Regions from separate parts of the Micromonospora sp. NBRC 101691 genome, predicted to be linked through region 1. Evidence: riboswitches for the same ligand, from Rfam matches in the RefSeq annotation. Region 1 holds a riboswitch; each other region holds the start of a gene.

Region 1 (10,185 bases):
TAAGGAGTCGGGAGCGCCGGGAAAAATACATCGACCCGCGCTTCCGGTCGGTCAGGCTCCGTCCGGGGCGGGCAGGTCGACCACGCGGGTGGCCCAGCGGTCCATCAGGGCCGGGTCGTGGGTGATGACCAGGACGCCCGTGCCGTGCTGACGCTGGTGGTCGGTGATGACGGCGGCCAGGTGGGCCTGGGTGGAGGCGTCGAGCATCGCGGTGGCCTCGTCGCAGAGCAGATAGCCCGGCCGGTGCACCAGGGCACGGGCGAGGCAGGCCCGTTGCAGCTGCCCGTCGCTGACCGCGTGCGGGCGTCGGGTGAGCAGGTCCGGCGTGAGCCCGACCAGGTCGGCCAGTTCGACCGCCCGGGCCCGGGCCTGCTCGGGCGGGGTGCCGGTGGCCCGCAGCGGCTCGGCGATGATGTCGGTGAGACTCAGCCGGGGGTCCGTCGCGGCGCGCGGGCTCTGGAACAGGACCGCGACCCGGGTACGCACGGCGGCGGGCAACCGGTGCCGGGCCCCGGCGACGGGTCGACCGTCGAGGGTGACGTGCCCGGCGTCGGGCGCGTGCAGCAGGGCGAGGACCCGGGCCAGGGTGGACTTGCCGCTGCCGGACGGACCGCGCAGTCCGACCGTCTCGCCGGGGGCGACGTGCAGGTCGACCCGGTCGAGGACGCGTTGGCGGCCGTAGGAGACGCCGACCTGACAGGCGGCGAGCCCGGTGGGGGTCATGCGGTGGCTCCGGCGGTCAGCGGGTGGTGGCAGGCGACCTGGCCGGAGCCGGACGCCGCGCCGACGGCGGGCGGGGTGGCGCAGACGTCGCTGGCCCGGCCGCAGCGCGGCGCGAACGCGCAGCCGGCGGGAAGGTCGGTGAGCATCGGCGGGTGGCCGGGCACGGGGCGGAAGGCGCGGTCGGGCAGGGCGTCGAGCAGGCCGGCGGTGTAGGGATGGGCGGGCGCGGCGAAGATCGCCTCGGTGGGCCGGTGCTCGACGATGCGGCTGGCGTACATGACCGCCACGGTGTCGGCGACCCGGCGGGCGGCGGCCAGGTCGTGGGTGATGAGCAGCACCGCCGCGCCGGTGTCGCAGCGGCGGCGCAGCAGGTCGAGGGTGTGGTCGACCAGGGGGCGGTCGAGGCCGGTGGTGGGTTCGTCGGCCAGCAGCAACGGCGGGTCGGGGGCGAGCGCGAGCGCGGTGGCCAGGCGTTGGGCCATGCCACCGGAGAGTTCGTGCGGGTAGCGGTCGAGGTCGGCGGGGAGCAGGCCGACGTCGGCGGCGACCCGTTCGGCGGCGGCCGGCGCGTCGCGCCGGGTGTGACCGTGCGCGCGCAGCGTCTCCGCCAGCAGGTGCCGCCCGGTGCGGACCGGGGTGAGCGCGGTGGCCGGGCTCTGCGGCACGAGGCCGACGGCCCGGCCGCGCACGGTCCGGGCGAGGCGGCGCTCGGTGCAGCCGACCAGGTCGACCGACTCCCCGCCGGGCGGACGCAGCAGGGCCCGCCCGGTGACCGTCGCGTTGCCGGGCAGCAGGCCCAGCAGGGCGTGGGCGAGCACGGACTTGCCACACCCGGACTCCCCCACCACGGCGAGCAGCTCGCCCGGCCGGACGGTCAGGCTCAGGTCGGTGACGGCGTGCACCACGGCGTCGCGGAGCCGGAACCGGACGGTCAGCCCGTCCACCTCCAGCAGGGCGGGACGGTCGGCGTGGACGCCGGTCGCGGCGGGGGCGGTGGTGTCGCGGGTGGCGGTCACAGCTGGAGCTCCGCTCGTACGCGGGGGTCGAGGCGGTCCCGCCAGCGGCCGGTGAGGACGGCCAGGGCCAGCGTGACGACGACCAGGAGCAGCCCGGGGACGAGGCTGGCCCACCAGGCGCCGGTGAGCAGGGACCGCTGCCCGTCGTTGATCATGTTGCCGAGGGAGGCCAGGTGCGGGGGCAGGCCGAGTCCGAGGAAGGACAGGGCGGTCTCGTGCCAGACGGCGTGCGGCACCATCAGCGTGGTCGCCAGCGCCAGGCGGGGCAGCACGTGCGGGAGCAGGTGCCGGGTGAGCACCCGGGCCCGACTGGCGCCGCCGGCGACGGCGGCGTCGATGAACGGCCGGTTCCGCAGGCTCAGCAACTCGGAGCGGACGATCCGGGCGGTGGAGAGCCAGTGCGTCAGCCCGATGGAGAGGATCACCGCGCCGAGGCTGGGCCGCAGCATCGCCACGATGAAGATGCCCAGCAGCAGGTGCGGCAGCGCGGCGATGGTGTCGACGACGCGCATCAGCACCCGGTCGACCCAGCCGCCCAGGCTGCCGGCGACCGCGCCGACGAGACCGCCGATGACGGCGGCGACCAGCGCGGCGACCGCGCCGACGAGCAGCGAGACGCGCAGCCCGTAGAGACTGCGGTGCAGCACGTCCCGGCCCAGGTCGTCGGTGCCGGCCGGGTGCGCGGGCGACGGGGCGAGCCGGGTGCGGGACAGGTCCACCGCGCTCTCGTCCAGCGGCCAGACGACGGGGGCGAGCAGGCAGGCGACGACCGCGACGGTCAGCACGGCGGCGGCGACGAGCACGCCGCCGCGTCCGGCACGTCCGGCGCTTCCGGCGCGTCCCGGTCGCCGGACTCCGCGGGCGCGGATCCGTGACGCAAGGTCAGTCATCGAGGCGCACCCGGGGGTCGGCGGCGGCGTAGGCGAGGTCGGTGGCCAGGTTCGCGGTCAGCACCACGACGGTGGTGGTCAGGGTGATCGCGGCCAGCAGGGGGAAGTCGCTGCCCAGGGCCGCCTGCACGGTGACCGCGCCCAGGCCGGGCAGGGAGAACACGGTCTCCACCAGGACGGCCCCGCCGACGATCTCCGGCAGGTGGGTGCCGACCAGGGTGAGGAACGGCAGCAGCGCGGTACGCAGCGCGTGGCCGAAGAGCACCGTCCGGCCGGACAGTCCCCGGGCCCGGGCCGCCAGCACGTGGTCGTCGCGGAGGCTGTCGGCGACCGCGTCCCGGATGAACAGCACGAACCACGGGGCCTGGGACAGGGCCAGCACCGTCACCGGCAGGACCAGGTGGTGGGCCACGTCGGCGGGGTCGGTGCCGGTGGCGGCGACGTCGGTGAGGCCACCGGCGGGCAGCCAGCCGAGGGTGAGCGCGAACACGGCGATGGCGGCCAGCCCGATCCAGAACACCGGCATCGACTGCACGGCGTACGCGGTGGCGCGCAGGGACCGGTCGAACCATCCGCCGCGCCGGTAGGCGGCGAGGGTGCCCAGCAGGAGGCTCGCCACCAGGACCAGGGCGAGGGCGAGGCCGACCAGCAGCAGGGTCCAGCCGGCGCGGGCCGCGAGCACCGAGGCGACCGGCTCGTGCCGGCTGGTCGACCAGCCGAGGTCGCCCTGGAGCAGGTTGCCCACCCAGCGGGCGTACTGCACCGGCAGCGGGTCGTCGACGCCCCAGTTGGCCCGGATCTGGGCGAGGTTCTCCTCGCTGGTGGTGAACGCGGCGGCCCCGGCGTACTGCTGCGCGGGGTCGATCGGCGAGGCCGCGCCGAGGGCGAACATGCCGACGCTGGTGGCCGAGAGGATCGGCACCGCGACCAGCAACCGGCGACGGACGACCTTACCGGCCCCGGCCAGCCGACGGGTACGCCGACCGGCCGGGACCTTCACCGGAACCGGCGGGGTCACGGGGTCTTCGTCCAGGTGTGGATGTTCCACCAGAGGCTGTTGGCCACGTCGTGCTCGTGCGGCTCGACCCGCGGCGCGACACCCTCGACGGCGTCGCGGACCACGTAGGTGTGCTGGAGGTAGGTCAGGAAGACCCAGGGCAGGTCGGTGGCGAGCTGCTTCTGGAACGTCGCGTACGCGGCCTTGCGGGCGGCCGGGTCGGCGTTGGCCCGGGCGTCCCGTAGCGCCTGGTCGACCACGGCGGAACGGTACGAGCCGGGGTTGAAGAAGCCCTGGCCGGCGAAGGTCGAGGTGAACAGCTTGAACGAGACGAAGTCCGGGTCGTACGGCGTGCCGAAGCCCATGACCAGCCCGTCGGTCTTCATCCGGGGGGTGATCGCGTCCCAGGTCAGCCCCTCGGGAGTGATCTTGATGCCGACCTTCCGGGCGTCGGCGGTGACCGCGAGGGCGAGTTCCTTGCGGAGGCTGTCGGTGGCCGGGTACATGAGGGAGAACGCGGCCGGGCGGCCGTCCTTGACCCGGACGCCGTCCGGACCCGGTTTCCAACCGGCCGCGTCCAGCGCGGCGGTGGCGGCGGCCGGGTCGGCGGCCGGCTTACCGACGATGGACGGCTCGGCGAACTCCGACGTCGGCGGGATCGGCCCGAACGCCGGCTCCCCCGCCCCGCCGAGGACGCCGGCCACCATCGCCGACCGGTCGACGGCCGCGTGCAACGCCTTCCGTACGGCCGGGTCTCCGGTGACCGGCCCGCCCATCGGCAGCATCACGCCCCGGTAGTCGGCGGTGGGGACCTTCTCCACCCGGTAGCCGGACCGCCCGTCGAACCCGGACGCCAGCCTCGGGGCCAGCTCGGCGACGTCGAACTCGCCGGCCCGCATCCGCTGGGCACGGACGTTGTCGTCGGGGACGAACGCCACCACCACGCCGGAGTTGGCCGGCCTGCCGCCCCAGTACCGCTCGTTGGCGGCGAGCACCAGGCGGTCGCCCGGGGTCCAGGAGGTCACCCGGTACGGGCCGGTGCCCACCGGCTTGCGGTTGAAGGCGGCCTTGTTGACGTCCTGCCCGGCCAGGGCCTTCGCCGGGACGATGCCCAGCGCGAGGCGCTGGAGGAACGGCGCGTAGGCGTACTCGAGGGTGAAGACCACGGTCGACGGGTCGGGCGCGGCGACGGCGGCGAGCATGTCCAGGTCGGAACGGAGCGTCGAGTCGACCTTCGGGTCCAGTACCGCCTGGTAGGTGAAGACCACGTCCTGCGCGGTCAGCGGGCTGCCGTCGTGGAAGACCACCCCGTCGCGGAGCTTCGCCGTGACCGTCCGCCCGTCGGCCGACACGGTCGGCAGCTCCCGGGCCAGGGCCGGCACGAGCTGGTTACGGTCGTCGCGGGCGACCAGGCCGTCGAAGATCAGCGAGCCGCCGTCGACGCCGTAGTTCAGCACCGGGTTGAGCGTGTCCGGCTCGCCCGCCGTCGCCACCACGAGCCGGTCGCCGCCGTCGCCGGCGGGGGTGTCCGTCGGGGCCGAGCAGGCGGACAGGGCGACCAGACCGGCGGCGAGCAGAGCCACCATCCGCGCAGACCGCACAGGGTCCCTCTTTCCTTGGGTCGACGACGTGGCGCGGCCGCGAGCCGACCGCGAAGCGATCCTTGCGTAGTTGCCAAGAGGTTGCAATAGCAGCCCGGAGGATGGTCATCACATCGCCGACCCTCTGGCTGACCTGCGCCTCGGGACCACCACCGGCCACCGACGACGTCGGCAGCCCGCCGCAGGTGGATCACCGCTCTTGCCCCGCCGGTCGCCGGTCGATAGCCTCTCGCCGTCAAGGTGCTCGGGAAGCCGGTGGAAGACCGGCGCGGCCCTCGCCACTGTGACCGGGGAGTGACCTCCGACTTGCGCCACTAGGCCGACGGCCTGGGAAGGCCGGAGGAAGCGTCGATCCGGGAGCCAGGAGACCGGCCTTGACGGTGTGATCTCGTCCACGAGGTGTTGGAGAGGAAGGTCTTCGATGCACATCGCCGAGGGGTACCTACCCCCGGTGCAGGCAGCGGCGTGGTTCGCGGTGTCCGCACCCTTCGTCGTCCACGGCAGCCGGGCGCTCGTCCGGCAGGTCCGTCAGGACCCTGAGTCCAAGTTGTTGCTGGGAGCTGCCGGCGCCTTCACCTTCGCGCTCTCGGCCCTGAAGATCCCGTCGGTGACCGGGTCCTGCTCCCACCCCACCGGCACCGGCCTCGGCGCGGTGCTGTTCCGACCACCGGTGATGAGCGTCCTCGGCGGCATCGTGCTGCTGTTCCAGGCGGTCCTGCTGGCCCACGGCGGGCTGAGCACGCTGGGCGCCAACATCTTCTCGATGGCGATCGTCGGCCCCTGGGTGGCCTACGGCGTCTACCTGCTGGCCCGCCGCCTCGGCGGCAGCCTGGACGTGGCGGTGTTCCTGGCCGCCGCGCTGGGCGGGCTGGCCACCTACTGCGTCACCAGCGTGCAGCTCGCCCTGGCGTTCCCCGACCCGGCGTCCGGTTTCCTCGGCGCGGTGGTCAAGTTCGGTGGCATCTTCGCCGTCACCCAGATCCCCCTGGCGATCAGCGAAGGGCTGCTGTCGGTGCTGGTGGTGCGACTGCTCACCCGGGTCAGCGGAGACGAGCTGCGGCGCCTCGGCGTGCTGCGCAAGCCCCAGGAGGTAGCGGCGTGAAGCGCTTCGGACGGGTCAACCTGCTCCTGCTGCTGGCGGTGGTCGCCCTGGCGGTGGCTCCGCTGGTGCTCGGGCTCGGCGGTTCGGCCGAGGAGCCGTTCACCGGGGCGGACGCCCAGGCCGAGGAGACGATCGTCGCCGACCACCCGGACTACGAACCGTGGTTCTCCTCCATCTACGAGCCGCCCTCCGGCGAGATCGAGTCGGGCCTGTTCGCCCTCCAGGCGGCGGTGGGCGCCGGGTTCCTCGGCTACTACTTCGGGGTCGCCCGCACCCGGCAGCGGATGCGCGACGCCGACGCCGCCAACGGCTAGTGTTCGCCCTCGACGTCGCCGCGCACACCGGTCCCTGGCGGGGACGGCACCCGGGCGAGAAGGCGCTGCTGGCGCTCGGCCTGCTGGTGTGCGCGGTGGCCCTGCCGACCTGGCCGGGCGCCGCGTTGGCGGGCGCCGCCGCCGCGCTGCTGCTGGTCGGCCCGGCCCGGGTGCCGGTGCCGCTGCTGCTGCGGGCGGCCCGGGTGCCGGCGCTGTTCATCGCCACCTCCGCGGTGCCGCTGCTGGTCTCCGTGCACTCCCCGACCCGGCTGGGCTGGAACCCGGCCGGGGTCGGGACGGCGGCCACCACGACCGGCCGCGCGGCGGCGGCCCTGCTGTGCCTGCTGCTGTTCAGCGCCACCACTCCCCTGTCCGACGTCCTGCCGAGGCTGGTCCGGCTCGGGGTCCCGGCGGCGGTGACCGAGGTCGCCGCGCTGACGTACCGGATGCTGTTCCTGCTGGTCGACAGCGTGCGCACGGTACGGGAGGCGCAGGCGGCGCGGTTGGGGTACCGGACCTGGCGCACGGCGTACCGGTCGCTGGCCGGGCAGGCGGGGGCGATCTTCGTCCGGGCCTTCACCCGGGCCCGCCGCCTGGAGGAGGGACTGGCGGTACGCGGCTACACCGGTTCACTGGCGGTGCAGGTGGAGGTCCGGCGGCTCTCCCCGGCCTTCGTGGGCGCGTCCGTCGCGCTGCTGGCGTCGATCGTGACCCTGACGGCCGTTTCCGGTGGGCTGTGGCGGTGACCGGACCGCTGCTGCGGATGTCCGGCGTGGACTTCGCCTACCAGCCCCGCCAACCCGTGCTCACCGGCGTCGACCTGACCGTCCTGCCCGGTCAGCGGCTGGCCGTGGTGGGACCCAACGGCGGCGGGAAGACCACCCTGTTCCGACTCGCGGTCGGCGCGCTCGCCCCGGACGCCGGGCGGATCGAGGTGGCCGGCACGCCGGTGCGACGCACCCGGTCGGGCCTGCTGGCGCTGCGGCAGCGGGTGCAGCTGGTGCTCCAGGACCCCGACGACCAGTTGTTCTCCGCCAGCGTCCGCCAGGACGTCTCGTTCGGGCCGGTGAACCTCGGCCTGGACCCCGCGCAGGTGCGGCAACGCTGCGACGAGGCGCTGGCCGCGTTGCAGGTCACCGCGCTGGCCGACCGTCCCACCCACCTGCTGTCGTACGGCCAACGCAAGCGGGTCGCCATCGCCGGGGCGGTGGCGCTCCGGCCGGAGCTGCTGATCCTCGACGAGCCGACCGCCGGACTCGATCCGGCGGGCGTGGAGGCGTTGCTGCGTACCCTCGACGACCTGCACGCCGCCGGCACCACCATCCTGGTCTCCACCCACGACGTCGACCTCGCGTTCCGGTGGGCGGACGAGGTGGTGGTCGTGGCCGACGGCGGGGTGCGCCGGGTGCCGACCACCGAGGCGCTGGCCGACCCGGAGCTGCTCGCGGCGGCGCGGCTGACGCCCGCCTGGGCGCCCCTGGTGCACCGGCTGATCGACCGGTTGCCCCACCTGTCCGGGGCCCGCCCCCGCTCCGCCGCCGACCTGGCGGCCCTGCTCGCGACCACCGAGGAAGATGCCGGATGACCCTCGACCATGATCCCGAACCGACAGCCCCCGACCGAGGTGCAGCGCGACGTGTCCCGAGGTGGCGGCTGCTCGTCCTCGGCGGTACGGCCGAGGCCCGCGCTCTCGCGGCGGCGGTCGTCGCCCGGCCGGACGTCGCGGTCGTCTCCTCGCTGGCCGGACGGGTGGCCGATCCCCGGCTGCCGGTCGGTGAGGTGCGCATCGGCGGTTTCGGCGGCCCGGCCGGCCTGGCCGCCTGGCTGGCCGAGCACCGGATCCACGCGGTGGTCGACGCCACCCACCCGTACGCGGCCCGGATGCGGGTCTCCGGCATCGAGGCGGCCGCCACGGCGGGCGTGCCCCACCTGCGGCTGGAGCGTCCCGGCTGGACGGCGCAGCCGGGCGACCGCTGGCACCGGGTGCCGGACCTGCCCGCCGCCGTCGCGGCACTGCCCTCGTTGGGGCGGCGGGTGCTGCTGACCACCGGCCGGCAGAGCCTGGCCGCGTTCGCTCCCCTGGCCGACCTGTGGTTCCTCGCCCGGGTGGTGGACGCCCCGGACGAGCCGGTGCCGGCGCACGTACGGCTGCTGCGCAGTCGTGGCCCCTACACGGTGGACGGGGAGACCGATCTGATCCGCGAGCACCGCATCGACGTGGTGGTCACCAAGGACAGCGGCGGCGCGCTCACCGAGGCGAAGCTGACCGCCGCCCGTCGGCTCGACCTGCCGGTGCTGATGATCGACCGACCCGCGCCGGCCACCCCGCCCGCGACGGTGACCACCGTCGACGACGCCGTGCGCTGGCTGGACCGGCACCTGCCGGTTGGGTGACCGAGGCTTCGTGGCTGGCTGAGGTGTGATCCGCTCGGCGTGTCGTACATCTGAGCCGCCGCAGCCCCGTGCGGTAACGGATGACGACGTGTGCTGCTTCTCGGCGACCACCTGCGCGGGCGGAAGCATGAAGCGCGGCCCGGGTGGACGCCGAGGGGCGTCCACCCGGGCCGGGTCGGCGCGTCAGGCCGGGTAGGTGCGGGGCGTCCAGACCACCACCGAGTCGTCCCCCCGGGTGCTGACCTGGGTGGTGGACGAGCCGATGATCAGCAGGCACTTCATGTCGACCGTCTCCGGGTCGAGGTCGCCCAGCGACACCACGGTGATCGCCTCGCCCGGACGGCCCACGTCCCGCGCGACGACCACCGGGGTCTTCGGGTCGCGGTGCCGCAGCAGGACGTCCTTGGCCGCGCCCACCTGCCAGCGGCGGCTCGCCGAGGCCGGGTTGTAGAGGGCGAGCACCAGGTCCGCCGCCGAGGCGGCGGCGAGGCGGGACTCGATCACCGGCCACGGCTTGAGCCGGTCGGAGAGCGACATCACCGCGAAGTCGTGGCCGAGCGGCGCGCCGATGCGGCTCGCGGCGGCCTGGGCGGCGGTGAGTCCGGGCAGCACCCGCACCGGCACCCCGGCGAACCGGGGCTGGCCGGTGGCCACCTCGTAGACCGCGCTGGCCATCGCAAAGACGCCCGGGTCGCCGGAGGAGACGACCACCACCCGGGCGCCGTCGAGCGCCAACTCCAGGGCGTGGGCGGCCCGTTCGGTCTCGACCTGGTTGCCGGAGGTGTGCCGCTGCTGCCCGGGGCGGACCGGCACCCGGTCGACGTACGGGCCGTAGCCGACGAGGTGTTCGGCCTCGCGCAGCGCCCGGGCCACCTCCGGGGTGAGCCAGCGGGGGCCGGCCGGGCCGAGGCCGATCACGGTGACCTCACCCCGACCGGTGGTCGGGGCCGGGGCGGGCAGATCGTCGCGGGCCGCCGCGCTGGTGGGGCTGGGCAGCATCGCCAGCGAGAAGTACGGCACCTCGTCGGCGGGGACGTCCGCCAGCGGGGCGTGCCGGCTCCGGGACGAGGTGGCGCGCTCGACGTACCAGGTCTCCGGCAGGCGGCCGGCGTCGTCGAGGGCGGCACGGACGTTGTCGAAGGTCCGGC
Region 2 (10,185 bases), on a different contig from region 1:
ATCCGGGACAGCCAGCGGCCGGTGGGGGTGCGCAGCCCGCCGGTCGGTCCGACCCGGCCGGCGGCGCGGACCCGGTCACCGAGGCCGAGGGCGTCGAGCGCGCGCAGCGCGTTGGCCATCATGGTGAGCCCGGCACCCACCTCGCCGGGTTCCGCGGCCCGTTCCAGGACGGTCACCCGCCACCCGGCCCGAAGCAGTCCGACCGCCGTGGCGAGGCCGCCGATGCCACCACCGACCACCACCGCCTGAGAACCTCTCACGCCCGCCATCCTTCTACAGGTGTAGAAGGCCATACTACGGCGGACGGACCACCAGGGAGGGGCACAGTGACGGGCCGGGCAAAACGGGTTGAACTGCTGGCGGACGCGGCCATCACGCTGATCGCCGAGCGGGGGATGCGCGGGCTCACCCACCGCGCGGTCGACGCCCGAGCCGAAATGCCGGCCGGCACCACATCGGCGTACCTGCGGACCCGCCGGGCCCTGGTGGAGGCGGTGGTGCAGCGCCTGGTCGACCTGAACCGCGTCGACTTCGCCGCCCGCCGGCTGCCGGTCGACGCACCCGCCGGAGAACGGCCACCGCTCACCCCGGCGGACCTCGACCGCCTCGCCACCGGCATCGCCGCGCTCTTCGACACCTGGCTCAGCACCGGCCGGGACCGGGTCCTGGCCCGGTACTCCTGCCAACTGGAGGCCACCCACCACCACGGGCTGCGGCAGATCCTCGAACACGGCACCGTCATGCGGGAACAGGCCCGCGACATCCTCGCCCGAGCCGGCGCGGCGAACCCGGACCGGCAGGGCGACCAGTTCCTCGCCTTCGTCGACGGCCTGCTCTTCGACCGGCTGGTCGGCACCGGCGGGCTGAGCGCACCCATCCCCGGCACCGAGGAGAGCCGCGCCGACCTGCGCGACGCCATCCGCAGCCTGCTCCGCGCGCTGACCGGCCGCTGATCCGCAACGGACGCCCGCCCGGCCGCCTGCCCGTCGGGACGCCCTGCCGCCACCTGGGCGGCGTCCGCTGGGGCATCCGGTCGTCGGCTGTGGACCGATATGTCGATCATCTTCGTGGCGTTCGTCACCGTGACACCCCGGCGGGCCAGCGGCTAGGGTGACGCTGCCGTGGTGCTCGGGAAGCCGGTGAGATACCGGCGCGGCCCTCGCCACTGTTATCGGGAAGTCCGCGACCCTCGTCGTCAAAGAGGCCACTGGGCGTACGCCTGGGAAGGCCGGTCACGGACGCACCACCCGTAAGCCAGGAGACCGGCCACGGCACTGTGACGAACCGTCCACGAGGTGCTGGAAGGCGATCCCGATGCGCGAGCGTGCTGTCTGGTCCACCCTGTCCCGGCGTGCCGCCGCGCCGCTGACCGTTCTGGTCCTCCTGCTCGGAGGCTGTGGTGCGGCGGACGACGACCCCGCGACCGCCCCGGCGTCGGCCGCCCCGGTCAGCGTGACCAACTGCGGCACGCCGGTCACCGTGGCCGCGCCGCCGAAACGGGCGGTGACGTTGAACCAGCCGGCCACCGAGATCATGCTGGCCCTGGGCCTGGCCGACCGGATGGCCGGGACTGCGTACCTGGACGACGCGATCCTGCCCGAGTACGCCGACGCGTACGCCACGGTGCCGGTGCTGGCCAAGGAGTACCCGGCCCGGGAGAAGCTGCTGGAGGCGGAACCGGACTTCGTCTACGGCTCCTTCCAGAGCGCCTTCGGTGACGAGGGGGCCGGTGACCGGGCCGAACTGGCGAAACTCGGCGTCGGCTCGTACCTCTCCCCGGCCGGCTGCCCGGCACCGCACCGGCCGGCGAAGCTCACCACCGACCACGTGTTCACCGAGATCCGCGACATCGCGGCCATCTTCGGTGTCCCCGAGCGGGCCGAGAAGCTCATCGCCGACCAGCGGACCCGGCTCGCCGCCGCGGCGGACCGGATCGACGACGCCGCGAAGCTCTCCGTGCTCTGGTGGGACGCGGGCACCGACGCCCCGAGCGTGGGGGCCTGCTGCGGCGGCCCGGGCATGATCATGTCGGCGGTCGGCGTCACCAACGCCTTCGCCGACCTGACCGGAGCGTGGGCCGACAGCGGTTGGGAGACGGTCGCCGACCGCGACCCCGACGTCATCGTGCTGGTCGACGCGACCTGGGACACCGCCGCCGCGAAGCGGACCTTCCTGACCGGCCACGCCACCCTGCGGCACCTCGGGGCGGTGGCGGGCCAGCGGTTCGTGGTCATCCCCTTCTCGTCCACCTCCGCCGGGGTGCGGCTCGTGCTCGGTGTCGAGGCGCTCGCCGACGGCGTCGCCGGGCTCGGCGAGGGGACCGGACGCTGACCACCGCCACCGTCCCGACCGTCCCCGCCCCGGCCGGGGTCCGGCCCCGCCACCCGGCCGGGGCGGCCCTGCTGGTGGGCGGGCTGCTGGTGGCGCTGGTGGCCTCGATCGGCGCGGCGGTCACCGTCGGACCGGCCGACATCTCGATCCGTACCGTGTGGACGGTGGTCGGCGACCGGCTGGGCCTGGTCCACTCCGACGTGCCGCTGCTGCGCGAGCACATCGTCTGGCGGCTGCGGCTGCCCCGGGTGCTCGGCGCGGCGGTGGTCGGGGCGGGACTGGCGGCGGTCGGCGCGGTGATGCAGACCGTCACCCGCAACCCGCTGGCCGACCCGTACCTGCTCGGGGTCTCCTCCGGGGCGTCGCTCGGCGCGGTCGCGGTCCTCGTCGTCGGGCTCGGCGGCGGGATCGCCTCGCTGACCGGCGGCGCGCTGGCCGGCGCGCTCGCCGCGTTCCTGGCGGTGATCGCGGTGGCCGGCCTGCGCGGCGCCCTGGATCCCACCCGGGTGGTGCTCGCCGGGGTGGCCGTCGCCCAGCTCTGCGCCGCCGCGACCTCGTTCGTCATCATCTGGGTCGCCGAACCGCACGCCACCCAGAGCATCACCTTCTGGCTCTCCGGCTCGATGGCCCGGGTCGACTGGTCGGCGCTGGCCTGGGCCACCCCGATCCTGGTGGCGGTGCTCGCCCTGGTGGCGGTGTACGCCCGGCTGCTCAACGCGTTCGCCTTCGGCGAGGACGCCGCCGCCGCCCTGGGCGTGCCGGTCAGCCGGGTCCGCTGGCTGCTGCTGGTGGCGACCGCCCTGCTCACCGCCGTGCTGGTCGCGATCAGCGGGGCGATCGGCTTCGTCGGGTTGATCCTGCCGCACGCCGTCCGGTTCCTCACCGGGGCGGACCACCGGCGGCTGCTGCCCGCCGTGGTGCTGGCCGGCGCGATCTTCCTGGTCTGGGTGGACACCGCCGCGCGGACCCTCTTCGCGCCCCGGGAACTACCGGTGGGTGTGCTGACCGCACTGCTCGGCGTGCCCGCGTTCGTGGTGCTGCTGCACCGGCGGAGGGCGCGCGGCTGATGCTGGACGTCACCGGTGTGTCCTGGACCGTCGCGGCCCGACGGATCCTCGACGACGTCACCTGCGCGGTCCCGTCGGGCAGCCTGGTCGGACTGCTCGGACCGAACGGCTGCGGCAAGACCACCCTGCTGCGGATCGTCGCCCGGCTCACCGCCGCCGACCGCGGGCGGGTCGTCGTCGACGGCGACGACCTCGCCACCCTCTCCCGGTCCACGCTGGCGCGTCGGACCGCGCTGCTCGCCCAGCACGCCGACACCGACCTCGACCTCACCGTCGCCCAGGTGGTGCTGCTCGGCCGCATCCCGCACCGCCGTTCGCTCTGGTCGGACACCGCCGCCGACCGGGAGGCGTCGGCCGAGGCGCTGGCCCGGGTCGACCTGGCCGGGTACGCCGACCGTCGCTGGCACACCCTCTCCGGTGGCGAACGGCAGCGGGTGCAACTGGCCCGCGCGCTGGCCCAGCAGCCCCGGCTGTTGCTGCTCGACGAACCCACCAACCACCTCGACATCGGCCACCAGTTGCACCTGCTGCACCTGGTCCGCCGCTCCGGGGTCACCACGCTCGCCGCGCTGCACGACCTGAACCTCGCCGCGATGTTCTGCGACAGCGTGGTCGTCCTGGCCGGCGGGCGGGTGGTCGCCACCGGCCCACCCGCCGAGGTGCTCACCCCCGGGCTGCTCGCCGAGGTGTACGGCGTCCGGGCCGACGTGGCGGCGCACCCGGTCACCGGCCGGCCCACCATCACCTACCACCCGCCGCCGTCATGACCCACGTGCTGCTGGTGGCCCGCGCGGTCGTCCACGTCGGCGGTCAGGACACCGTGCACCGGCTCGCCGACGAGGTCGCGGCAGCGCTCGGCGTGCCGGTGGCCGCGTGCTTCCTGGACGGCGCGGCCCCGTCCCTGCACGCCGCGCTGGACGCGGCCGTGGCCGCCGGCGTCGACGAGGTGCTGCTGGTGCCGACCCACCTGCCACCCGACCGGTACCTGGAGACCTGGATCCGCCGCGCCCACGCGCACTGGGCCGCCGGGCACGACGACCCGCCCCGCGTCTCGGTCAGCGCGCCCCTGGCCGACCAGCCCGCCCTGGTCGGCGCGATCACCGAGGCGGTGACCGGCCCGCGCCAGCCGCTCGGCGGCACGCCCGGTCCGTTCCGCAGCCCGGCGTGGTCGCACATCACCCCGCACCGGCACCACGTGCTGGTCTGCCGGGGCCCGCGCTGCACCGCGTACGGCGCCAACGAGGTGGCCGAACGGCTCACCCGGGGGCTGGCCGCGCACGGCCTGGGCGACCAGGACGCGCTCGTCACCGCGACCGGCTGTCTCTTCCCCTGCAACCTGGGCCCGCTCGTGGTGGTCCACCCGGACGACGTCTGGTACGAGCGGGTGGACCCGGATCTCGCCGGGCGGATCGCCGAGGAACACCTGGGACGGGGACGGCCCGTCGACGACCGACGCCCGAGGAGTCGACCATGACCGATCCGTCCGGCTGCCTGGTGACCGTGTGCCGGGACTGCTGCTGCGGCAGCGCGCGCAAGCATCCGTCGGTCGACCACGACGCGCAACTGCGCCGGCTGCGGGCCGGCCTGCCCGCGCCGCACCGGCTGCGGGTCAGCGCCTGCCTCGACCTGTGCGCACAGTCCAACCTGGTGGTCGTGCACCCCGCGCCGAAGGCCCGGCGGGCCGGCGCGCGGCCGGTCTGGTTCGGCCTGGTCCTCGACGACGAGGTGGTGGACGACATCACCCGGTGGGTCCGGGCCGGCGGGCCGGGGGTGGCGCCGCTCTCCGCCGCCCTCGAACTGTCGGTGGTCGCGCCCGGGCTGCCCGAGCCGGGCCGCCGCCGTTGACTCAGCGGGCGGGTCGGACGGCGTAGTCGCCGAGGGCGGGTTCCAGCGTGGCGAAGGCCGTCCGGGTGCAGGCGGCGACGCGCCGCGCGATGTCGTCGTCGGCGTGCCCGTCGAGGGTGAGGCGCAGGGTCTCCTCCAGCAGCAGCCGCAGGACACCGCCGAGCTGGGCGGCCACGACACGCGGGAGGAAGTCGTCGGGTGCCGCGCCGGTCTCCTCGGCGAGCGCGCGGGCCAGGGCCCGCTCACGGTCGTCGTGGAACTCGCGCAGCCGGGCGACCAGCGCGGGGCTGCCGGTGACCATCCGGGCGAACTCCGGCCCGGAGAATCCGATGACCGGGTCGTGCGCGGCCACGGCGGCCAGGTAGGACCGGCGCAGCGCGGCCAGGGCCGACTCCCCGGGCGCCCGGTCGCGGACGGTGGTGGCCGGCCCGTCGACGAACGCGTCCCGCAGGTCGAGGGCGAGATCCTCCTTGCGGGGGAAGTAGTTGGTGACCGTCATCTTGGCCACCTGGGCCGCAGCGGCCACCTCGGCGATCGTGACGTTGTCGAAGCCGCGCTCCAGGAACAGCCGGGTGGCGTGCTGCGAGATGGTGTCCCTGGTGATGCGCTTCTTCCGGGCTCGCAGCCCGGTCGCCTCTCCGCTCATGGCGTCATCGTACTGAGGTCGATACCAAATTTATAGTTGACATATTTTTTGGTTGGGTCTAGGTTCGTCCCCTGTCCGGAGCGACGGGCCGTCCACGACCAGGAGGAGCCACTGTGCGCAGCGTGACCATCGACGAGTTCCCGGTGTCCGAGCCGGACGCCGGGCCGTACGCGCTCGTCACCGGCCCGGACGGCGCGCTCTGGTTCACCCTGGTCCACCGGGGTGGGATCGGCCGCCTCGTCCCCGGGGAGGCGCCGACCGTCCATCCACTCGACCCGGACTGCGGCCCGACGACGATCACCTCGGGACCGGACGGCGCCCTGTGGTTCACCGAGTACCGGGCCGACCGCATCGGGCGGATCACCACCGACGGCGCGGTGACCGAGTTTCCCGCCACCCCCGGCTGGGGGCCGTACGGCATCGCCGCCGGGCCCGACGGCGCGCTCTGGTTCACGGCGACCGCCGCCGACCGGATCGGCCGGATCACCACCGACGGCCGGGTCACCGAGTTCCCGCTCCCGACCACCGGTGCCTTTCCCTCCATGATCGTCGCTGGCGGCGACGGCGGTATGTGGTTCACCCTCAACCAGGCCAACGCCGTCGGCCGCATCGGCATGGACGGGTCGGTCACCCTGCGCCCCCTGCCGACTCCCGCCGCCGCGCCGGTCGGGATCACCGTCGCCCCGGACGGCGTCCTCTGGTTCGTCGAGATCGGCGCCGGTCAGCTCGGACGGATCGCGCCCGGCGGCGAGGTCGAGGAGATCCCGCTGCCCGACCGGACCGCCCGCCCGCACGCCGTCACCACCGACCGCACCGGTGCCCCGTGGTTCACCGAATGGGGCGCCAACCGGGTCGGCACCGTCACCCGTGACGGCACCGTCGTCGTCCACGACCTGCCCACGCCGGGCTCCGAACCGCACGGCATCACCTGCGGTCCGGACGGGGCGTTGTGGGTGGCGCTGGAGATCGGCGCGCTGGCCCGGGTCGCCCCCGTCCCCGTCTGACCGCCCCGTCCCAGTTCCGCCCGCCCGCGAACCCGGCCCACCGTCGGATCGTCCCGACCGGCCCCTTCCGAGAGGACCCCATGACCCAACAGCCCTCCCACGACCCGGGCACCGAGTTCGACCGGCAGGTCCGTACCCTCCTCGACCTCGACTACCCGGCCCTGGCCGGTCTCGCCCCGGAACGGTTCGCGGACTCGCTCGCCCCCCTGCGCGAGGTCGCCGTCGGCCACGGCGACACCCCGCCGGACCCGGAGGCCGGTCGGGTGCCGTTCCTGCTCGTGGTCACCCGTCAGCTCGCGCCGATCGAGCAGACCATGCCGCGCACCACGCTGTCCGGCGGACGTAAGCCGGGATTCGTCGACGGGTCCTTCGAGCCGGGCTCCCTGGAACGCTTCGTCGCCACCGCCGGCACGCTCCTGCCCGACCGGGACGCCTACCTCCTGCTCGACGTGGAACGCGGCGAGGAGTTCTGCGACGTCGTACCCAACGACGCGATGGACACCATCGCCGGGCGGGGACGGACCCTGCTCACCATCGAGGAGGGGATCGCCCTGATCACCCACTTCCCGCAGGTGCTGGTGAAGAACAAGTGCTTCTCCCTCGGCGGCTCCCGCTCGGGTGACCGCCGGGTGCCGGCGATCTGGATCAGTCAGCGGTCGCCCAAGCTCGGCTGGTGCTGGGCGGGCAACCCGCACACCTGGCTGGGGATGGCCTCCGCCGGCGCGCGCCGGGCCGCCGGCACGAACGACGGATGAGCCACGACACCGCCACCCGCGTCGCGGTGGACGAGCTCACCGCGTCGATCGTCACCGCGCTCGGCACCGGGCTGCGATCGGTGATCCTGCACGGGTCCCTGGCCACCGGTGACTTCCGGCCGGGCCGCAGCGACGTCGACGTCCTCGCCGTCGTCGCGGACGGCCTGACCGACCGGCAGGCCGACAACCTGGAGGAGGTGGTGCGCCGCGCCCGCCTCGGCGACGCGACCGGTGTGGACCTGCACGTGGTCACCGCCGACGTCGCCGGCACGCCGACCCGGAACCCGCCGCTGGAACTGCACGTCGGCCGCTACGACCACACCTCGGTCGGCGTCGAGGTGGCCCGCCGGGTGCCCGCCGACCCGGACCTGCCGGCCGAGTTCTCCACGGCCCGCGCACACGGGCGGTCGCAGTACGGCGCCGGGGCCGGCGAGGTCCTCGGGCCGGTGCCGCCCGGCTGGCTGCACGAGCGCGGTCGGCACTGGCTGACCACCTGGCGGTCGCTCACCGACGACGTGGAGAACGCCACGTTCATGGTGTTCACCGCCGCCCGGATCTGGCGGTTCGCGGTGGAGGGCACGCACTGCGGGAAGACGCGGGCGGCCCACTGGGCGCTGGCCCGGGACCCGTCCCTGACCGTGCTCCGCGAGGCGCTGCACCACGACGAGGTCGACCCGGCCGCCCCGGTCGGCGAGGAGGGCATGCTCCGGTTGTTCGACACCGTGCTGCGGCAGATCGCGCCGCCCCGGTGACCGTCGGCGGCGCTGCCGTCCGGGCCGGATAGGCTTGCCTGCCGTGCCCACCGACCGCAGCCCCAGGCCCACCGCCCTGCCCCGCGCGGCGGACCTGCGGGCGGACTGCGCGCGGTGCTTCGGGCTCTGCTGCTACGTGCCGGCGTTCGCCGCGTCCGCCGACTTCGCCGTCGACAAGCCCGCCGGCACACCCTGCCCGAACCTGGGGGACGACTTCCGCTGCGGCATCCACGACCGGCTGCGGGACCGGGGCTTTCCCGGCTGCACCGTCTTCGACTGCTTCGGGGCGGGACAACAGCTCGCCCAGGTCACCTTCGGCGGTCGGGACTGGCGGGCCCACCCCGAGCTGGCCGAACCGGTGCGTGCCGTCTTCCCGGTGCTGCGCGCCCTGCACGAGCTGCTCTGGTACGTCACCGCGGCGGTCGCGCTGCGTCCCGGCGACCCGCTCGACGGCGAGCTGCTACAGGTGGGGGAGCGGCTCACCGCCCACACCCGGCTGGGCCCGGACGAGCTGCGCGCGGTCGACGTGGACACCCTGCGCGGGGAGGTCAACCCGGTGCTGACCCGGGCCAGCACCCAGGTGCGGTCCCGGAGCGGCCGACCGGGGCGTGACCACCGGGGCGCGGACCTGGTCGGGGCGGACCTGCGCCGGGCTGACCTGCGGGCGGCGAACCTGCGCGGGGCGTACCTCGTCGGGGCGGACCTGCGGGGCGTGGACCTGCGCCTGGCCGACCTGACCGGTGCCGACCTGCGCGGTGCCGACCTGCGCGGCGCGGACCTGACCGGCAGCATCTTCCTCACCCGCGCCCAGCTCGACGCCGCCCGGGGGGACGCCGGGACGCAGGTGCCGGTGTCGCTCGGCCGCCCGGCGCACTGGTCGCCGACCCCGGTCACCATCGCCCGACGCCCCGCCGGCGGCCGGCGCGGCCCCGCCGCGAGGTAGCAGGGGTCCCCTGTTCATCAAAAAGCGACTGCAGGGGGCCCCTGCTACCACCCGGGCCGGCGGTGGGCGGACGGCGATGGGCGGCGGTGGGCGGACGGCGGTGGGCGGACGGCGGTGGGCGGTGTCGGTGGAGCGGTGGGGGCGGTCGCGGTCAGGTGGCGTACACCTCCAGTCGGGAGAGCTGCCCGGCGGGCCACCCGGTGTTGCCGGTGACCTGGATCCGGACGTACCGGGTCGTGGTCGCGGCGACGGCGACGCCCACCTGGTTGCCGGCCGCGGGGTCGAAGACCCGGGCGGCCGGCGCGACGATCGTGCGCCAGGCGCTGCCGTCGCTGCTGGCCAGGACGGACAGGGTCTGGGTCCGGGTCGACCAGGCGGTCGAGGGCGGCAGCCCGAGCACCAGCCGGCCGACCGACGTGGCGGCGCCGAGGTCGACCTGCACCCACTGCGGGAACGCGCCCCCGGCGCTCTCCCAGTAGCTGTGGGCGTCGCCGTCGACGACGTGTCCGCTGACGTACCCCTGGCTGTGGCTGCTGGTCGCGGTCGGTCGGCCCCGGGCCAGGTCGGTTGTCGGCGGGGCGGTGGTGGTCGCGTACACCTCGACGTGGGCGAGCTGCGCCGCCGGCCACGCGGTGTTGCCGGTGACCGTCACCCTGAGGTGCCGGACGGTGGTCGTCGGCACGGTGACGGTCGCGGTGTTGCCGGTCGCCGGGTCGAACCGGACCCCGGCCGGCGCGGCGAGCGTGGTGAAGGTCGAGCCGTCGGTGCTGCCCTGCACCGACAGGGTCTGGGTACGGGCCTCCCAGCCGGCCGGCAGGGCGAGCACGACCCGGGACACCGGG
Region 3 (10,185 bases), on a different contig from region 1:
CACCATCCCAGGGTCGGCACCGTCGAGCACGACGCGGACGACGGCCGGCCGGTCTTCGACGAAGCGAATCAGCGCCTCGGTCAGCGCATCGGCCTCGAACTGGCTGGATTCCGCGAGAAGCCGGGCCAGCACCGGGTACCTGGCGAAGATCTCGCCCAGTCCGGCTGGCGTGCTCAGCTGCCGGACGAAGTCGGCAAACCGTTGCCGCCCGTCGGCTCCGCGTAGACGCCCCGCATCCCGCCAGGCGTGCAGCTCGACGACGAAGGTGCGGGCGGCGACATCCACCAGCCGTCGGCTCAGGTCGGCATCGAAATCGGCTACTATCCCGGGCACGTCGAGCCGGCCAGCGGCCTGATACGGCGTGAGCCGGGTGACGACCTCCGCCACCGTGGCTGTCACCAGCTGCCGCAATGGCCAGGCGAACGCCTCCTGCCACCGGCTGGGCACCGGCGTGTCCGCAGGTGGCGGAACCGCCGACCGAACCGCCCCCTCGACAGTCCGCGCCCAGCGAGGGCGGCCAGTCCGGGCGGCCAACGCGGCAGGCGGTTCGGCAAGCAATCGCAGCAGGTCCGCTTCGTCGAGGCCAACCTCCGCCAGCCACTGCTGAAACGCCTGCTCGCCGTGTGGGCTGTACCGGGCCCGCCACCGGTCGAGCCGGGCCCGCGACGATCCGTCCAACGGATCGTCGAGCCGGTCGATCCCGCAGGTCCGCTCGTGCAACGCCAGGGCAGGCGCCCACCAGCCGTCGCCGAGGACATCGGAAGCGGTGGTGCTTCCGATTCGCTGGGTGGGCTCCGTGTTCATGCGCCTACAGTGCCGGGCTCGGCCACTTACAATCATGGGTGCAAGACACGCACATTCTCCTTCGCCGTCAGGCGGCCCTGGCGGGTGCGCTGGGTCACGTCCGGGCAGGTGGTGTAGGAGAGGGCTCAGGCGCGGCGGGTACGGGTTGCCTGCCGAGCCGTAGTAGGACGACGCGGCAGCGAACAGCGGCACGCTCGCCGTGAGCCACCCCCGCTTTCATGGAGCTTCTTGATCATGGTCTGATGGCCGTGGGGAGGAAGTCGTCCGTGGCAGCACCGAAGAAGTACCCCGATGAGCTACGCCAGCGCGCTGTGCGCTTGTACCGCGAGTCGGACCCGAAGCCGGTGATCCGGCGCCTGGCCGAGCAGCTCGGCGTGCATCACGAGGCGTTGCGGAACTGGATCCGTCAGGCCGAGGCAGACGCGGGTGAGCGCGCTGAACGGCCCACCAGTGAGATGGCCGAGGAGAACCGCCGGCTGCGCAGGGAAGTCGCCGAGCTGCGTCGGGCGAACGAGATCCTGAAGGCGGCGAGCGCGTATTTCGCGGCGGAGCTCGACCCGACCCGGCGACGGTCATGAGGTTCATCCACGAACACCGTGACCAGTTCGCGGTCGCGCTCCTGCTACGGGTCCTCAACGTCGGCGCCTCGACCTACTACGCGTGGGTGAAGCGGGCCGAGCAGCCCTGTGACCGGGACGTGGTCGACCGGGGGCTGATCTCCAACATCCACGAGATCTGGGAGACATCGGGGCGCACCTACGGCGCGGACCGGGTCCACCGGCAGCTACGCCGCGACGGCATCCGCGTGGGCCGCAAGCGCGTCGAGCGGCTGATGGCCGCCCATGGCTGGCAGGGCGCGTTCCTGCGTCGAGGCTGGCGCGGCGGCTGCACCCGGCAGGATCCACGGGCGACGCCAGCACCGGATCTGGTCAACCGGCAGTTCACCGCCGACAGGCCGAACCGGCTCTGGGTCGCCGACGCCACCCGCATCCCGTGAGGTGAAGGCGCGTTCTGGCTGGCCGCGGTCCGTGATGTGTTCTCCCGACGGATTGTCGGGTGGAAGACCTCCGACCGCTGCGACACCGACCTGATCCTCGCCGCCCTCGAATACGGCATCTGGTCGCGTGATGTCCGCGACGGCCAGTTGATCCACCACTCGGACAGGGGGTCGAACTACACGTCTGTCCGCTTCGCGGAACGCTTGCAGGACAACGTGATCCTGCCCTCGATGGGCTCCGTCGGCGACTCGTTCGACAACGCGCTGATGGAGAATTTCTGGTCGACGTTGAAGATCGAACTCGTCTACCGCACGTCCTGGCGGACCCGCGACGAGGCCGAGAACGCGATCTTCGCCTACATCGACGGCTGGTACAACACCCGCCGCATCCAGAAGGAGCTGGACTACCTCAGCCCGAACGAGTACGAGGCCGCCTGGCACAGCCGCCAGACGGAACCAGCCGAGCCAACTACCGCCACCCCTGCGCCAGCCGGCAGCAGGTAACCACCGCTCCGTCAAAGCGGGGGGAACTCAACGTCTGCCGGGGACAGCTGTCAGGTCGGTGCGGACTGGAGGGTGTCCACGACCGGGCGTCGGGTGGCGACCACTGCGGGGACGGCGGTGAGCGCGGCGATGGCGAGCAGGACTCCGAGTGCGGTGGCGAGCAGCCAGGAGGTGGGTGGGTACTGGACCTCGCGGATACTGAGGAACGCGACAAGCCCGAGGCCGGCCGGGATGCCCGCAGCGACGCCGGGTACGGCGGGAAGCAGTTGCGCCAGCGCCAGGCCCACGCCGGCCTGCGTGGGCGTGGTGCCGAGCGTCCGCGCGACGGCCAGCGGCTGCCGGGCGTCGAGGACCGCGGTACCGGCGCTCACGACGGCGTTGACGAGCGCAAGAACGCAGAGCACGACGGCGAGCACGAGCATGGCCTGCTCGCCCCGTTCCACCCGGGGATTGGCGAGCTCCGTGTGGCCGAGGTCGAAGTGCACCACCTGGGTGCCGACCGTGAGCATCGCGACGAGCGCGGTCGTGGTGATCAGGGTGTTCACCGTGACCAGCCGGGCGCGGTGCGGCCGGCGCGCGTTGAGGCGTACCCCGATCAGCAGGGCGGTGGGCAGCCGCCGCGACAGCCAGATGCGCCACCGCCGGCGCCGCGGTGGCGTCGCGGCGTCGGCCAGCGCGTGGACGGTGCTGGTGGTGGCGGCGCGTACCACCGGTACGAGAGTCGCCGCCACAGCGATCGTGAGGGCGAGGGCCGCGCCGGCGATCACCGTGGGCAGCGCGGGTGGCTGGGCGTCGACGGTGCCGATGAGTCCGGCGCTGGGGCGGATCAGCACGGGTGCGGCGAACCAGCCCGCGGCCAGGCCGGTGGCGGCGGCGACAAGCCCGATCACGAGGTACTCGGCGAGGTGGACGGCGGCGATCATGGCCGGTCCGGCGCCGACGGCCTTGAGTAGTCCCACCCGACGGCGCTGGCCGATGACCCGGCCCGCGACGATGCCGGCGACGCCGGCCAGCGCAAGGCCGTTGAGCAGCCAGCTGCCGACCAGCAGCGTGACCCGCGCGTCGCTGTACAGCCGACCGTTGAGATGGCTGATCGCCTGCCAGGTGGCGAGGTGGGGGCCGAGGGTGTACGTGCTGCTGGCCGCCGGGTCGGCGAGTTTGAGCTTGAGGGTGTACGACAGCGGTTGGCTGCCCGCGAGCGTGGCGACGTCGCTGCGGTCGACCCAGACCAGACCCCCGCGCTCGACCAGGACACTGTTCGGGTAGTGCCACCCGGCGTACGGATACGTCGCTCTCGCGGCGGTGACCGCGGTCCCGACCACGCGCAGCGGATGGCCGTCGACGCTGACCGTGTCGCCGGTGCGGATGCCGAGGGCGTCGGCGAAGAAGCGCTCGACGACCACGCCGCCGGGGCGTACCCAGGTGCCGTCGGTCACGGCGGGCCGGTCGACCGACACGGGTGCGTCGTCCCGACCCTCGACGACGGCGTGCGCGGACCTGCCGTGGGCGGTCATCGTCCGGTAGGCGATCGGGAAGGGGCCGCTGTGATCGGTGACGCCGGCCGCGGTGGTCATCGAGGCGAGCTCGTCCAGCGCGGCCTGCCCGGTGGCCAGGGGTGTCACGACCACGTCCGGGCCGGCGGTGGCGGTGCGGGTCTGCTGGTATGACTGCTCGGCGATGTCGTTGAGGGCCAGGCCGAGGGTCAGCGTGGCGGTGGCGGCGGTGATGGCGACCACCAGCAGCACCGTCTCCGACCGGCGGCGGAGCAGGTCGCGTACCAGCAGCCGGCAGACGAGCAGGAGGCGGCCGGACACGTCAGCGCCGCCCGTCGTAGAGCGTGCCGGTGGCGGCGCCGGCGAATCGGTTGTCGTCGGCGAACGCCCCGTCGCGCATGGAGATCACCCGGTCCGCGACCGCGGCGATGCGGGCGTCGTGGGTGACCACCACGAGGGTCTGTCCCGCGACGTGCAACTGCTCGAACAGCCGCAGCACCTCCAGGGTGGCGGCGCTGTCCAGGTTGCCGGTGGGTTCGTCGGCCAGCAAGACCAGCGGCTCGTTGCTCAACGCGCGGGCGATGGCGACCCGCTGGCGTTGCCCACCGGACAGCGCCGAGGGCAGGTGCGCGGCGCGGTCGGCCAGCCCGACCCGGTCCAGCAGGTACATCGCCCGCTTACGGGCCCGCCCCGGCGACCGGCCGGCCAGCAGCGCGGCCAGCTCGACGTTCTCCACCGCGGTGAGCTCGTCCATGAGCTGGAACGACTGGAAGACGAACCCGACGCTGTCGCGCCGAAGCCGGGCCAGGGCCCGTTCGCTCATCGTGTCGATCCGGTGTTCGGCCAGCCACACCTGCCCGCCGGTCGGGCGTTGCAGCCCGCCGAGCAGGTGCAGCAGGGTGGACTTGCCGCAGCCGCTCGGGCCCATGATCGCCAACGTCTCTCCGGTGGGCACGTCCAGGTCGACCTCGTCGACCGCGCGTACCAGCGTGTCGTTCGAGCCGTACCGCTTGGTCAGTCCGCGGGCCCGCAGCGCCATCGATCCGGTCATGCCTCCGCCTTCCGCCCAGTCCGATCACGCCCGGCCCACATGCGCTCGCATGCCTCCAACCACTCCAGGTCGGCCCGCAGCCGCAGCACGACGCCCTCCAGCAGCAACCCGGCAACCGGATCCACCGACCGGTCCAGCGCCGCGCGCTGGGCGTCGCGCAGCCGGCGCAGCACCTCGCGCCGCTGCGCGTCGACCAGCGCCACGGGATCAGCAAGCCGGCCGGCCGCGGCGGCCACCAGCTTCAGGTGAAACTCCGCGAGGTCCGGCTTCGGCCAGCTCACCTCGGCCAGCCAGCCCGCCACCCGCTCCTGTCCGGCCGGGGTCAGCGCGTACACCCGGCGGTCCGGCCGGTCCGGCAGCCCCTCGGCCCGCTCCGAGGTCACCAGCCCGGCCTTGCCCAGCCTGGCCAGCGCCACGTAGATCTGCCCGGCGTTCATCGTGTCGCCGATCGGGCCCAGCGCGGCACGCATCCGGCCGCGCAGCTCGTACCCATGCGCCGGCTCCTTCGCCAGCATGGCCAGCACCACGTCCTGCATCCAGGCACTCCCCATTCGCTCCGGACCGCTAATAGATAGCCGGTAGCTATAGCGCTGTCAAACCGATGGCGGGATGTACGGGCGCAGCCGCCAACAACCTGAGGGGTGTTCTGCGTTCAGTGCCAGGATCCCTGGCCCCCAGACATTCCTTGCCCACATGGGCGAAGGTCCGGCGGGCTGGACAGCTGCCACGTCCAAGCGCCAGGCCTATGAAGATCAGGTCCAGCGAGAAGCCCGATCTTCTCGAGTCAGAGGATCTTCTCGCCAGATCACAGTGGCGAGGACCGTGCCGGGCTCACACCGGCTTCCCTCATGCATCGCGGGGCCGACCCTAGCAAGGGCCGCCGTCCAACCACATAGGACCTTGCGCCGTGTCCTGCGCCACACCCATCAAAGCCCTGAAGCCGGCGGCGCGGATGCGTGCCGACCGCCAGAACCGCCGGCATTGACAGCTGCCGTGGTGAAGCAGAAACTGTGGGCCATAACTCAAGACGTGAACACGCGTGGGGGAAGTCCGGTCGAATTCCGGCGCTGGCCCGCAACGGTAGGCCGTCCAGGGTGTCCACCCTGGCGGCGAGCCCGAATACCCGCCGTGTCCGCGTATCCCGCTCCTCAACCCGTCGTGGCCCACGGGTCGGAGTCTCGACGGCTGCCCTCGTTCGGCGACCGGTCGAGATCTGACGACCACCGGGCCGGAAAGGCGCGTGACGATGGTCGTCCGCCTGAGCCGGCACCGCCTGCTCACCCTCCTTTGCGGTGTCCTCACCGTTCTCACGCTCGTCACACCCGTCCTCATCACGCCCGTGCAGGCCGTGGCCAACCGGTCCGACGCCGCAGCCGGCTGGCTGGCCCGGCAACTCGTCGACGGTGAACGGTTCGAGGTCGTCTTCGATGGTGTCGCCTACCCCGACCCCGGACTGACCCTGGACGCGGTGTTCGCCTTCGCCGCGGCCGGCGTCGCCGACGACCCGGCAGCCCGGGCGCTGGCCTGGGTCACCCGCCCCGACATCCGCGACGGCTACCTCGGCGACGGCACCACCGAGGCGTACGCGGGAGCGACCGCCAAGCTAACCCTCGCCGTGCAGGTGCGCGGCGGCGACCCGACCGCCGTGGGCGGACTCGACCTGGTCACCCGGCTGCGGTCGCTCCAGGCACCGAACGGCCGGTTCACCGACCGGTCCGCGTACGGCGACTACAGCAACGCGTTCAGCCAGTCCTTCGCGATCCTCGCGCTGGCCCGGACCACCGCCGGCCTCCCACCCACCGCAGGCGAGTGGCTCGCCGGCACCCGATGCCCCGACGGCGGCTACCCGGTGCTGCCGGGCCAACCGACGTGCGTGTCCGACGTGGACGCCACCGCCCTGGCGGTGCAGGCCCTGCGGGTCGCCGGCCGACCGGCCGACGCCACCGCCGGACTCCACTGGCTGGTCTCCGTGCAGCGCACCGACGGGGGCTTCACCAACGCGTCCGGCACCGCGAACGCGAACAGCACCGGGCTGGCCGCCCAGGCGCTGCGCGACGGCGGCCGACCCCTGGCCTGGGCCCGGGCCCGGGGGTTCCTGGTCGGACTCCTGGTCGGCTGCGCCGGTGCGCCCGCCGACCGGGGGGCGGTCGACTTCGACGGCGGCGCCCTCGACCGGGAGACCCTCAACCGGGCGACCACCCAGGCCGTCCTCGGACTGACCGGGGTCGGATACCCACGGCTCGCCGCCGTCGGTGCCGACCTGGACGCCCCCACCCTGCTCTGCCGCTGAACCCCGGAACAACCGTCCCGATCGAAGGAGCATCCGTGTCCCGTTTTCGTCCCTCCCGTCGTGGCTGGCTCGTCGGCCTGATGGCCGCAGTCCTCGCCGCCGGCCTGACCGCCGCCGAACCCGCACCACGCCCGGCCCAGGCCGCCGCCTGCACCGGCACCTCCGGCGTCACCGTCGTGGTGGACTTCACCGCCCTCGGCGGGGGAGTGCAGGTCGCCTGCGCACCCGGCGACCCGGCCACCGGGCTGGCCGCCCTGCAGGGCGCGGGCTTCACCGTCACCGGCACCCAGCGCTGGGGGCTGGCTTTCGTCTGCCGGATCAACGGCCTGCCGACCTCCGCGACGGACCCGTGCGTCAACACCCCGCCGGTCACGGCGTACTGGTCGTACTGGCACGCGCCGAGCGGCGGCGCCTGGTCCTACAGCAGCTCGGGGGCAGGCAGCTACAACCCCGCACCCGGTAGCGTCGAGGGCTGGTCCTTCGGATCGGGATCGGCGCCGAGCATCCCCGCCCCGTGACCGGCCAGCCGCGCTGACCCTCGACGGCATCGGGCGCCGGCACCACCGTCTAGCGTCGCGTGACGGTCGGGCGGTATCGTGTCGGCGCCCGGTCCATCCGGGCCACAACTGCATACGTCCTGTGTGGGGGGAAGCCGGTAGAAGCCGGCGCTGACCCGCAACCGTGAGCGAGGCCCACCTCGCGAGCCGGAATGCCCCGCCCGGGACGAGCGGCTTCCACTGTCGAGGTTCACAGGGTGAAGTCCGGCCACCGCCGAGGCCCGTCACCCCGCTCACGATGCACGCGAGCGGGTTTTTCGTGTCCGAGGTGCCCTCCGGAGCTCACCGACCGCTCCGCGAAAGGCACCCACCATGCCCCTGGCCCGGCTCCGACGTCCCGGTCTCGGCGTCGCCACGACGACCGCGCTCGTCGCGCTCGCCGCCACCGCACCCAGCCTCGCGGCCCCGTCCGCCACGGCCGAACCGGCCGCCGCCCGCGACGCCGCGACCTGGCTGGCCGACGAGTTCACCGATGGCGCACTGCCCGGCCCCTTCGGCGGCCAGGACTGGGGCCTGACCATCGACGGTCTGCTCGCCCTGACCGCCGCCGGCACGGCCGAGCCGACCCGCCGCGCGGCGACCGGGCAGGTGGCGGCCCACGTCCGGTCGTACAACAGCTACGACGACTGGGGCATCGAGGGCTTCACCGACGGCGGCGCGACGGCGAAACTCCTCTACGCCGCCACCGCCGCCGGCGCGAACCCGACCGACTTCGGCGGCTTCGACCTGCGCACGGAGACCCTGGCCCTGGTCGCCGGGGCGGACAGCGGCGACCAGCGGGGCCGCATCACCAGCCGCACCACCGCCACCAGCGGCCCCGACGCCAGCAACACCTTCGACCAGGCGTTCACCGTGCTCGGACTGGCCCGCAGCGGTGACCTACCACAGGACACCGTGGACTTCCTCGTCCGCCAGCAGTGCGCGGCGGGTGGCTTCCGGCTGTACCCCGACGCCGACGACACGCCGACCTGCGACGCGCAGACCGCCCCGACCCTCGACGTCGACTCGACCGCCATGGCGGTGCAGGCCCTGCTGACCGCAGCCGAGAGCGGCGCCACCGGTGCCGCCGACGCGGCCCGGCGCGGCGCCGACTGGCTGCAGACCCAGCAGCAGGCCGACGGGTCGTTCGGCGGTTCCGGCCCGACCAGCGGCACGAACGCCAACAGCACCGGCCTGGCCGGGCAGGCCCTCGCCGCCGCCGGACGCGACACCGCCGCCGCGCGGGCCGCCGCCGCCCTGGTCGCGCTGCAACTGACCACGACGACCGGCGGGTCGGCCGCCGCCGACGCCGGCGCGATCGCCTACAACGCCGAGACCCTGACGGCGGCCCGTACGTCGGGCCTGGGGGAGAACGACCGTGACCAGTGGCGTCGAGCCACCGCGCAGGCGCTGCTCGGCCTGGCGCAGGTGCCCCTCGGCCGGATCGGCCTCGACCCGCCCTCCTCGCCCAGCCCCTCACCGAGCATCACCGCCTCACCGACCCCCAGCGGTTCACCGTCACCGTCCGGCTCCGCCACCCCGACACCGACACCGAGCCACTCCGACAGCCCCACCCCACCGCCCCCGACGCCGACCGCGACGACCCCTTCCGCCGCCCCGAGCACCACACCGGTCGGCGGCGGCCTGCCCACCACCGGCGCCTCCGTCATCACCTACCTCCTGGTGGCGCTGCTGCTCATCGGCGGCGGAACGGCCCTGTTACTGCTCACCCGTCGGCGCGCGACATGACCGCCGGGGTCCGATTCGCGGCAGCCACCGTGGTCATGGCCGCGACACTGCTGGTACCCGGTCCGGCTCGCGCCGCCGGAACCGCCGGTCACTGCCCGGACGCCTCCGGAGTCACCGTCGTGGTGGATTTCCACGAACTCGGCGGCGGGACGGTAGTCCGTTGCGCCCCGGGGGCTCAGGCGACCGGCCTGGCGGCGCTGAAAAACGCCGGCTTCCAGGTCACCGGCACCCTGCGGTGGGGTGAGGGCTTCATCTGCCGTATCGAGGGCAAGCCGTCGGCGGCGACCGAGAAGTGCGTGGACACGCCGCCGGCCAACGCCTACTGGTCCTACTGGCACGCGGACAACGGCGGCAGTTGGCGCTACAGCGACAAGGGTGTGCTGAACCGCAGGCCGCCGGCCGGCAGCTTCGAGGGCTGGTCGTTCTCCCGCGACCGCAGCCCCGACGACGCGCCCCGCCCCGGCGTGGCCCCGACGCGACCGGCACCGCCCCGACCGTCGCCATCCCAGCCGGCTCCGCCCGGCGCAGCGACCCCACCGGCACCCGCCGCCCCCTCCCGCACCGAAAGGCCCGTGCCGGCGGGAGCACCCACCACTCTGTCGGCCGCCACCGCGTCGGCATCGGCGGCACCGACCACCGCGGCCCCCACGGGCCTGCCGGCCACCCCAGGAACCGGCGGCCCCACCGCCGCCCCGCCGGCCACACCCGCCGACGGGCCGGTCGCCACCGAAGTCGCCGCCCGACGCGACAACGGGCTCCCG

The links. A riboswitch is a leader RNA that binds a small molecule or an ion and turns the genes downstream of it on or off. The one in region 1 is predicted to bind cobalamin.
Region 2: another riboswitch for cobalamin. It lies ahead of QSK20_RS23780 (ABC transporter substrate-binding protein); the one in region 1 lies ahead of QSK20_RS10300 (energy-coupling factor ABC transporter permease).
Region 3: another riboswitch for cobalamin. It lies ahead of QSK20_RS21595 (prenyltransferase/squalene oxidase repeat-containing protein); the one in region 1 lies ahead of QSK20_RS10300 (energy-coupling factor ABC transporter permease).

The regions. Positions count from the first base shown of each region.
Region 1 is NZ_BSTB01000004.1:355,058-365,242, forward strand. It holds gene QSK20_RS10275 (ABC transporter ATP-binding protein) at 52-723, opposite strand; gene QSK20_RS10280 (ABC transporter ATP-binding protein) at 720-1,739, opposite strand; gene QSK20_RS10285 (ABC transporter permease) at 1,736-2,629, opposite strand; gene QSK20_RS10290 (ABC transporter permease) at 2,622-3,647, opposite strand; gene QSK20_RS10295 (ABC transporter substrate-binding protein) at 3,644-5,227, opposite strand; cobalamin riboswitch at 5,449-5,618, shown strand; gene QSK20_RS10300 (energy-coupling factor ABC transporter permease) at 5,649-6,329, shown strand; gene QSK20_RS10305 (energy-coupling factor ABC transporter substrate-binding protein) at 6,326-6,643, shown strand; gene cbiQ (cobalt ECF transporter T component CbiQ) at 6,643-7,389, shown strand; gene QSK20_RS10315 (energy-coupling factor ABC transporter ATP-binding protein) at 7,407-8,228, shown strand; gene QSK20_RS10320 (cobalt-precorrin-6A reductase) at 8,225-9,037, shown strand; gene QSK20_RS10325 (precorrin-2 C(20)-methyltransferase) at 9,221-10,185, opposite strand, start outside.
Region 2 is NZ_BSTB01000017.1:134,625-144,809, reverse strand. It holds gene QSK20_RS23790 (FAD-dependent monooxygenase) at 1-260, opposite strand, end outside; gene QSK20_RS23785 (TetR/AcrR family transcriptional regulator) at 327-953, shown strand; cobalamin riboswitch at 1,106-1,285, shown strand; gene QSK20_RS23780 (ABC transporter substrate-binding protein) at 1,315-2,331, shown strand; gene QSK20_RS23775 (FecCD family ABC transporter permease) at 2,406-3,398, shown strand; gene QSK20_RS23770 (ABC transporter ATP-binding protein) at 3,398-4,165, shown strand; gene QSK20_RS23765 ((2Fe-2S) ferredoxin domain-containing protein) at 4,162-4,872, shown strand; gene QSK20_RS23760 (hypothetical protein) at 4,893-5,243, shown strand; gene QSK20_RS23755 (TetR family transcriptional regulator) at 5,245-5,889, opposite strand; gene QSK20_RS23750 (Vgb family protein) at 6,003-6,893, shown strand; gene QSK20_RS23745 (DUF5701 family protein) at 6,974-7,648, shown strand; gene QSK20_RS23740 (nucleotidyltransferase domain-containing protein) at 7,645-8,400, shown strand; gene QSK20_RS23735 (pentapeptide repeat-containing protein) at 8,444-9,343, shown strand; gene QSK20_RS23730 (glycoside hydrolase family 99 protein) at 9,495-10,185, opposite strand, start outside.
Region 3 is NZ_BSTB01000015.1:19,291-29,475, forward strand. It holds gene QSK20_RS21560 (type 2 lanthipeptide synthetase LanM family protein) at 1-804, opposite strand, end outside; gene QSK20_RS21565 (transposase) at 1,071-1,382, shown strand; gene QSK20_RS21570 (IS3 family transposase) at 1,379-1,801, shown strand; partial or broken gene QSK20_RS21575 (IS3 family transposase) at 1,817-2,305, shown strand; gene QSK20_RS21580 (ABC transporter permease) at 2,356-4,119, opposite strand; gene QSK20_RS21585 (ABC transporter ATP-binding protein) at 4,121-4,849, opposite strand; gene QSK20_RS21590 (PadR family transcriptional regulator) at 4,846-5,385, opposite strand; cobalamin riboswitch at 5,869-5,994, shown strand; gene QSK20_RS21595 (prenyltransferase/squalene oxidase repeat-containing protein) at 6,096-7,139, shown strand; gene QSK20_RS21600 (SCO2322-related protein) at 7,220-7,657, shown strand; gene QSK20_RS21605 (prenyltransferase/squalene oxidase repeat-containing protein) at 8,009-9,424, shown strand; gene QSK20_RS21610 (SCO2322-related protein) at 9,460-10,185, shown strand, end outside.